DNA from 2 places in the Phytohabitans kaempferiae genome. Region 1 is predicted to be linked to the other one. Evidence: riboswitches for the same ligand, from Rfam matches in the RefSeq annotation. Region 1 holds a riboswitch; the other holds the start of a gene.
What was found. Region 1 has a riboswitch for glycine ahead of gcvP (aminomethyl-transferring glycine dehydrogenase). Riboswitches for the same ligand answer to the same signal wherever they lie in the genome.
Positions count from the first base shown of each region.

Region 2: another riboswitch for glycine. It lies ahead of gcvP (aminomethyl-transferring glycine dehydrogenase); the one in region 1 lies ahead of gcvP (aminomethyl-transferring glycine dehydrogenase).

Region 1 is NZ_JBHLUH010000023.1:62,790-66,113, forward strand. It holds gene ACFFIA_RS15425 (NADP-dependent succinic semialdehyde dehydrogenase) at 1-902, opposite strand, end outside; glycine riboswitch at 1,157-1,252, shown strand; glycine riboswitch at 1,253-1,351, shown strand; gene gcvP (aminomethyl-transferring glycine dehydrogenase) at 1,405-3,324, shown strand, end outside.
Region 2 is NZ_JBHLUH010000085.1:13,693-17,016, forward strand. It holds gene ftsR (transcriptional regulator FtsR) at 1-84, shown strand, start outside; gene ACFFIA_RS38970 (bifunctional nuclease family protein) at 197-661, shown strand; gene ACFFIA_RS38975 (MerR family transcriptional regulator) at 804-1,379, shown strand; gene ACFFIA_RS38980 (LuxR C-terminal-related transcriptional regulator) at 1,391-1,639, opposite strand; glycine riboswitch at 1,832-1,927, shown strand; gene gcvP (aminomethyl-transferring glycine dehydrogenase) at 1,991-3,324, shown strand, end outside.

The sequences.
Region 1 (3,324 bases):
TCATCGAGGGGATCGCCGACGGTGAGGTCGGCCATGTGCTTGACGAAAAGCCGGAGGAAATCGTCATGGACATCCGTGTGCACGATAAATCGCTTACCGGCAATACAAGACTGACCGTTGTTCGCCACTCGTGCGCGCACGGCCGTCTCCGCGGCAGCCTCAAGGTCGGCGCTCGGCATGACGATGAACGGGTCGGAGCCGCCGAGCTCGAGCACCGTCTTCTTGATCGACCTGCCTGCCGCCGCTGCGACCGAACGGCCGGCAGGCTCTGAGCCGGTCAGCGTCACGGCCGCAACCCTGCGGTCCGCGATCACCGCTTCGACGTCTCGTGCGCCGATGAGAAGTGTGTTCAGCGCGCCTGCCGGAAAACCGGCTCGTTCGAAGAGCGTGTCCAGGTAGATCGCAGACCGCGGGACGTTCGAGGCGTGTTTCAAGAGGCAGGCGTTGCCGGCCATGAGTCCGGGCGCGGCAAATCTCACGACCTGCCAGAGCGGATAATTCCATGGCATGACGGCGAGTACCACGCCGATCGGATGGTAACGAGCGAACGCCTGCGATGCGTTGACGGCCGAGGGATTTGCGAGGTGCTCGTCGGCGAGGAATTCGGCCGCGTGATCGGCGTAAAACCGCAGCGTCTTCGCGCACTTGTATACCTCCGCGCGCGACTGGGCGATCGGTTTCCCCATCTCGACAGTGATCATTCTGGCGGTGTCCTCGGCGTCACCTTCGAGGAGCTCGGCGGCCCGGCGCGTCCATCGTGCACGGTCCTCGAACCCGGTCACGCGCAACTCCAAGTGCGCCTGGGCGGCCTGCTCTACACGACGCTCGATCTCGGCGGCGTCATGGGCTTCGAACTCGTCCTCGCGGACGCCGGTAGCGGGGTTGATCGTTGCCAGCACCATGCGGGGGAGCCTACAGGACGATCGCTCAGTTGTTCATCCTTGGGTACGAGCGTTCCAAATGGAGAACGCTGGCCTTGGTGGCAGGGATGTCGACGAGATCTCAGGAAGACGTCAACGGAGCCGCCGACGGCCTGATTCTCAGCTCAGAGGCCAGGTGTGAAGGGCCGTCAGGGCAGCCGGGGGCGATGACCCCGGCGACAAACGGGCGGCGGCCGATGTAGAGTCCCTGCCATTCAACTTCATATCGCGCCGTCACGGCCCGCGCGGGAGAGTCCTCGCCCCACACAGGGTGAGGCGCCGAAGGAGCAAGACTCCCCAGAACTCTCAGGCACGAGTACCGCGCAGGCCAGGCGACTCTGGAAAGTCAGGACCCAGTTCGTCCTGCGCCCACGGTGCAAGCTGCTGACAAGGCGGCGAAGCTCTCAGGTACCGATGACAGAGCGGGGAGGTGACCAGGTATGGCATCACTGTGTCGTGGTGCCGGACAGAGGGAGCCTCCGACGTGGCCGCGATTCTTGAATCCGACGCTGCTCAACCTGCTTTCACCGCCCGCCATATCGGCATCTCTGCCGGTGACCGGGCGACGATGCTGGCCGAACTGGGCTTCGGCACGCTCGACCACTTGATCGATGCAGCCGTTCCAGCCGCCATCCGATCCACCCGCCGGCTGCGATTGCCACAGCCTGTGCCGGAAGCCGATGTGGCGGCGGAACTCGCCGAACTGGCCTTTCGCAACCGAGTGTCAGTGCCGATGATTGGGTTGGGTTACTACCCGGCTATCACGCCGGCCGTCATCCGTCGCAACGTGCTACAGGACCCAGCGTGGTACACCGCCTATACGCCGTATCAGCCGGAGATTAGCCAGGGTCGGCTGGAGGCGCTGCTGAACTTCCAGACCATGGTGGGCGACCTCACCGGTCTGGCCATTGCCAATGCGTCTCTGCTCGACGAGGGCACTGCCGTCGCCGAGGCGATGATGTTGATGCGGCGTGCGTCGGGGTCGTCGTCGCGGCTCCTGGTCGACTCCGACACGCTGCCACAGACGCTCGAGGTGCTGCGCACGCGAGCGGCGGCGATCGGGGTGGAAGTCGAGCTCATCGACGTGACGGACTTGCTGCCCGGCGGCGAGTTCTTTGGTCTCGTCATCTCCTATCCCGGCTGCTCGGGGGAGATCCGCGATCTGGCTCCGCTCGTCGTACAGGCGCACGAGCGTGGGGCCCTGGTGGCGGCAGCCACTGACCTGCTGGCTCTCACACTGCTCACCCCACCGGGAGAGTTCGGGGCGGACATCGCTGTCGGCTCCGCGCAGCGCCTCGGCGTCCCGCTGTTCCATGGAGGTCCACACGCCGCGTTCATGGCGGTGCGCAAAGGGCTCGAACGGCACCTGCCTGGCCGACTGGTCGGTGTCTCCGTCGACGCCGCCGGGAACCCGGCATACAGGCTGGCACTGCAGACACGTGAGCAGCACATCCGGCGCGACAGGGCGACCTCCAACATCTGCACCGCGCAGGTTCTCCTCGCAGTGGTGGCGTCGATGTACGCCGTCTACCACGGCCCGGCCGGGCTGACCGCGATTGCGCGCCAGGTCCACGACCATGCGACGGCACTGGCCGCCGGGCTGCGGGCTGCTGGGCATGCAGTCGTCACCGAACACTTCTTCGATACGCTCACGGTGCGTGCGCCGGGTCGTGGCGCGGCTGTCGTGGACGCGGCACACGAGGCCGGTCTGCTGCTCCGGCTGGTCGATGCCGATCACGTCGCGGTCGCATGCTCGGAGATCACGACGGCCGAGCACATCAGTTCTGTGCTGGCCGCATTCGGCGCAACCCCGTGTGCCGCGCGTCAGGAAACGGCCGGCGGACTGCCGGAACGGATGCGCCGCCGGTCCGGGTTTCTCACTCACCCGGTCTTCCACGAGCACAGGTCGGAGACCGCGATGCTGCGCTACGTGCGCCGGCTGTCCGGCCGCGACTTCGCCTTGGACCGCGGCATGATCCCGCTGGGCTCCTGCACGATGAAGCTCAACGCGACCACCCAGATGGAGGCCATCGGGTTGGCCGGGTTCGCCGACCTCCACCCGTTCGCGCCACCGGAAGATGTTGCCGGGTACACGCGGCTGATCAGGCAGCTGGAGACGTGGCTGGCTGAGATCACGGGGTACGCGGCCGTATCCGTGCAGCCCAATGCCGGCTCGCAGGGTGAACTGGCGGGGTTGCTGGCGATTCGTGCGTATCACCGCGACCGCGGCGAGGCCCGGCGGGACGTGTGCCTCATTCCCGCCAGCGCGCACGGCACCAACGCCGCCTCGGCCGTGCTGGCCGGGATGCGCGTGATCGTCATTGCCTCTCAGGACGACGGGGCCGTCGACCTGGCGGATCTTGAGGCGAAATGCCGCCAGCACGCGGACGAGCTGGCTGCGGTG
Region 2 (3,324 bases), on a different contig from region 1:
ACCGCGGCTGACCTGGCGCGCCTCTCGCAGCAGTTGCACGCGGCGCTGGTACGCGCGGGGCTGCGCGATGCGCTGGGGCGCTGAGGCGGCCGTGTCAACGGCTCGGTGGCGTTGACACAAACCGCAGGGGACGGGCCACCGGCGGTCCGTGTACCGTGACGGTGAGGCGGGAAGACACAACCACACGGAGGCGGCGGTGCGCGAGCTGAGCGTGGTCGGGGTGCGGGTGGAGCTGCCCAGCAACCAGCCGATCGTGCTGCTCAGAGAGGTCGAGGGCGACCGTTACCTGCCGATCTGGATCGGTGCGGTCGAGGCCACCGCGATCGCGTACGAGCAGCAGGGCGTCAAACCGGCCCGGCCACTCACCCACGACCTGCTGCGCGACATCCTGGCGGCCCTGAAGGCCCCGTTGCGCGCGGTCGAGATCACCGAGCTGAAGGAAAACGTGTTCTACGCCGACCTGCTGATCGGCGACGGGCTGCGGGTCTCGGCCCGGCCGAGCGACTCGATCGCGCTGGCGCTGCGTGTCGGCGCCCCGATCCGCTGCGCCGAGCAGGTGCTGAGCGAGGCCGGGATCGTGATCCCGGACGAGCAGGAAGACGAGGTGGAGAAGTTCCGGGAGTTCCTGGAGCAGGTGCGCCCGGAGGACTTCGCCGGCTAGGGGTGAACCATCCCTCGGGCGCGGCGTGTCGGGCCAAACCTTCCCCGGCAACCCTCCACATGCGCTATAGGGTTGGCCCGGCGGCCGGCGCGGGCCTTCTTTGCGAGCGCCAGCCGGCACAGCCCCGTTGGGAGGTTGCCACATGGATGAGGGTTCCTCCTCAGTAGCCGCCGTGGGCGGCGAAGAGGTCGACACCGTCGGATATCGCGGTGTGACCGCCTGCCACGCGGTCGGGATCAGCTACCGACAGCTGGACTACTGGGCGCGCACGGCGCTGGTGGTGCCGAGCATCCGGGACGCCTCGGGCTCGGGCACGCAGCGGCTGTACTCGTTTCGCGACCTGGTCGTGCTCAAGGTGGTCAAGCGGCTGCTCGACGCCGGCGTCTCCCTGCAGAACATCCGGAAGGCGATCGAGACCCTCCGCTCGCGCGGTGTCGACGACCTGGCCGGCATCACGCTGATCTCCGACGGCACGACGGTTTACGAGTGCCGTTCGCCGGAGGAGGTCGTCGACCTGCTCCAGGGTGGCCAGGGCGTGTTCGGCATCGCCATCGGCGGCGCCTTCAAGGAGATCCAGGGCTCGCTGTCGCACCTGCCGGCGGAGCCGGCCGCGGGCGCGCCGGTGACGACCGAGGTGGCCGCCGCCGACGCCGACGACACCGACGCGATGGTGGGCGACGAGCTGGCCGCCCGGCGGGCGCGCCGCCGGGCGGGCTGAGGCTCCCCCGGTCACCGGTCCTCTCCGGGCGGATCGCCCGGAGGCCGTGGGTCGGCGGGCTGGGCGGCGCGCAGGGCGCCGAGCGCGAGGCCGAGCTGGAAGCGGTTGTCCACACCGAGGCGGTCCATCAGCCCGCGCAGGATGTAGGAGACCGAGCGGGCGCTGATGCGCAGCTCGCGGGCCGCGCTGGCGTCGGTGTGCCCGCGGGCGAGCAGCTCGATGAGGGCGCGTTCGCGTGGTTCGAGCGCGATGTCGTGCAAGGCGTACTCCTGACCTTCCTTGTGCGGCGCCCATGCAACCAGCCCGCGCCGGACCCGGCGGTCGCCGTGATCCCTTCGTGACCGGACCTTGCGAGATCGCGCAACGTCCCTCGGCCGCCCAGGTGGTGGATCTTGTGGGGGACCAGGACATCCGGGCGAAACACGCGTCCTGGTAGGTTTGACCTCGCCGGTACCACCCGCGCGGGAGAGACCGCCAGCATCGACTGGCGGCGCCGAAGGGGCAAATCCTCCCCGGAACCTCTCAGGCAAAAGGACCGCGAGGGCAGGCGACTCTGGAGCGCTGGCGCGACAGAGGGGGAGGTTGCTGAGCCGACCTTCCAGGAGCCGCCCATGAGTTTCGCCGCCCGCCACATCGGACCCTCCGGCGCCGAGCAGCGCCGCATGCTGGAGACCGTCGGATACGGCTCGCTCGACGAGCTGATGGACGCCGCGATACCCGAGGTGATCCGCTGGCACGAGGGGCTCGACCTGCCGCCGGCCGCCACCGAGGAGGAGGCGCTCGCCGAGCTGCGCGCGCTCGCCTCGCGCAACACCGTGGCGGTCTCGATGATCGGCCTCGGCTACCACGGCACACACACGCCGGCGGTGATCCGCCGCAACGTGCTGGAGAACCCGGCCTGGTACACCGCGTACACGCCGTACCAGCCGGAGATCAGCCAGGGGCGGCTGGAGGCGCTGCTCAACTTCCAGACCATGGTGGCCGACCTCACCGGCCTCACCACCGCCAACGCCTCCATGCTCGACGAGGCGACCGCCGCGGCCGAGGCGATGACCCTCGCCCGCCGCGCGAGCAAGAGCACCAGCATGGTGTACGTGGTGGACGCCGACGCGCTGCCGCAGACGCTTTCGGTCATCCGCACGCGGGCCGAGCCGCTCGGCATCACGGTGCGGGTGGTCGACCTGGCCTCCGAGCCGCTGCCCGGCGAGTTCTTCGGGCTGCACCTCCAGTACCCCGGCGCGTCCGGCGTGGTGCGCGACCACGCCGCGCTGGTCGAGGCGGCGCACGGGGTCGGCGCGCTGGTCACCGTCGCCGCCGACCTGCTGGCGCTCACGCTGCTGCGCCCGCCGGGGGAGATCGGCGCCGACATCGCGGCCGGCACCACGCAGCGGTTCGGCGTACCGATGGGGTTCGGCGGCCCGCACGCCGGCTACCTCGTGGTCCGCGCGGGGCTGGAGCGGATGCTGCCCGGCCGCCTGGTGGGCGTCTCCCGCGACGCGGACGGCGCGCCGGCGTACCGGCTGGCGTTGCAGACCCGCGAGCAGCACATCCGCCGGGAGAAGGCGACCAGCAACATCTGCACCGCCCAGGTGCTGCTCGCCGTGATGGCCGGCATGTACGCCGTCTACCACGGCCCGGCCGGGCTGCGCGCGATCGCGTCCCGGGTCGCCGACCGAGCGGCGACGCTCGCGGCGGGGCTGCGGGCTGGCGGGGTGCCGCTGGTCAGCGACGACTTCTTCGACACGGTGACCGCGGTGGTGCCGGGGCGGGCCGCCGAGGTCGTCGAGGCCGCCGCGGCGCGCGGGGTCAACCTGCGGCTCGCCTCGCCCGACGCGGTGGGGATCGCCTGCGACGAGACGACCACGCCCGCGCACCTGGCCGAGGTGTGGGCCGCCTTCGGGGTCGCCCCGGTCGAGCCGGTCACCGCGTCGGTGCCGCTGGCGCG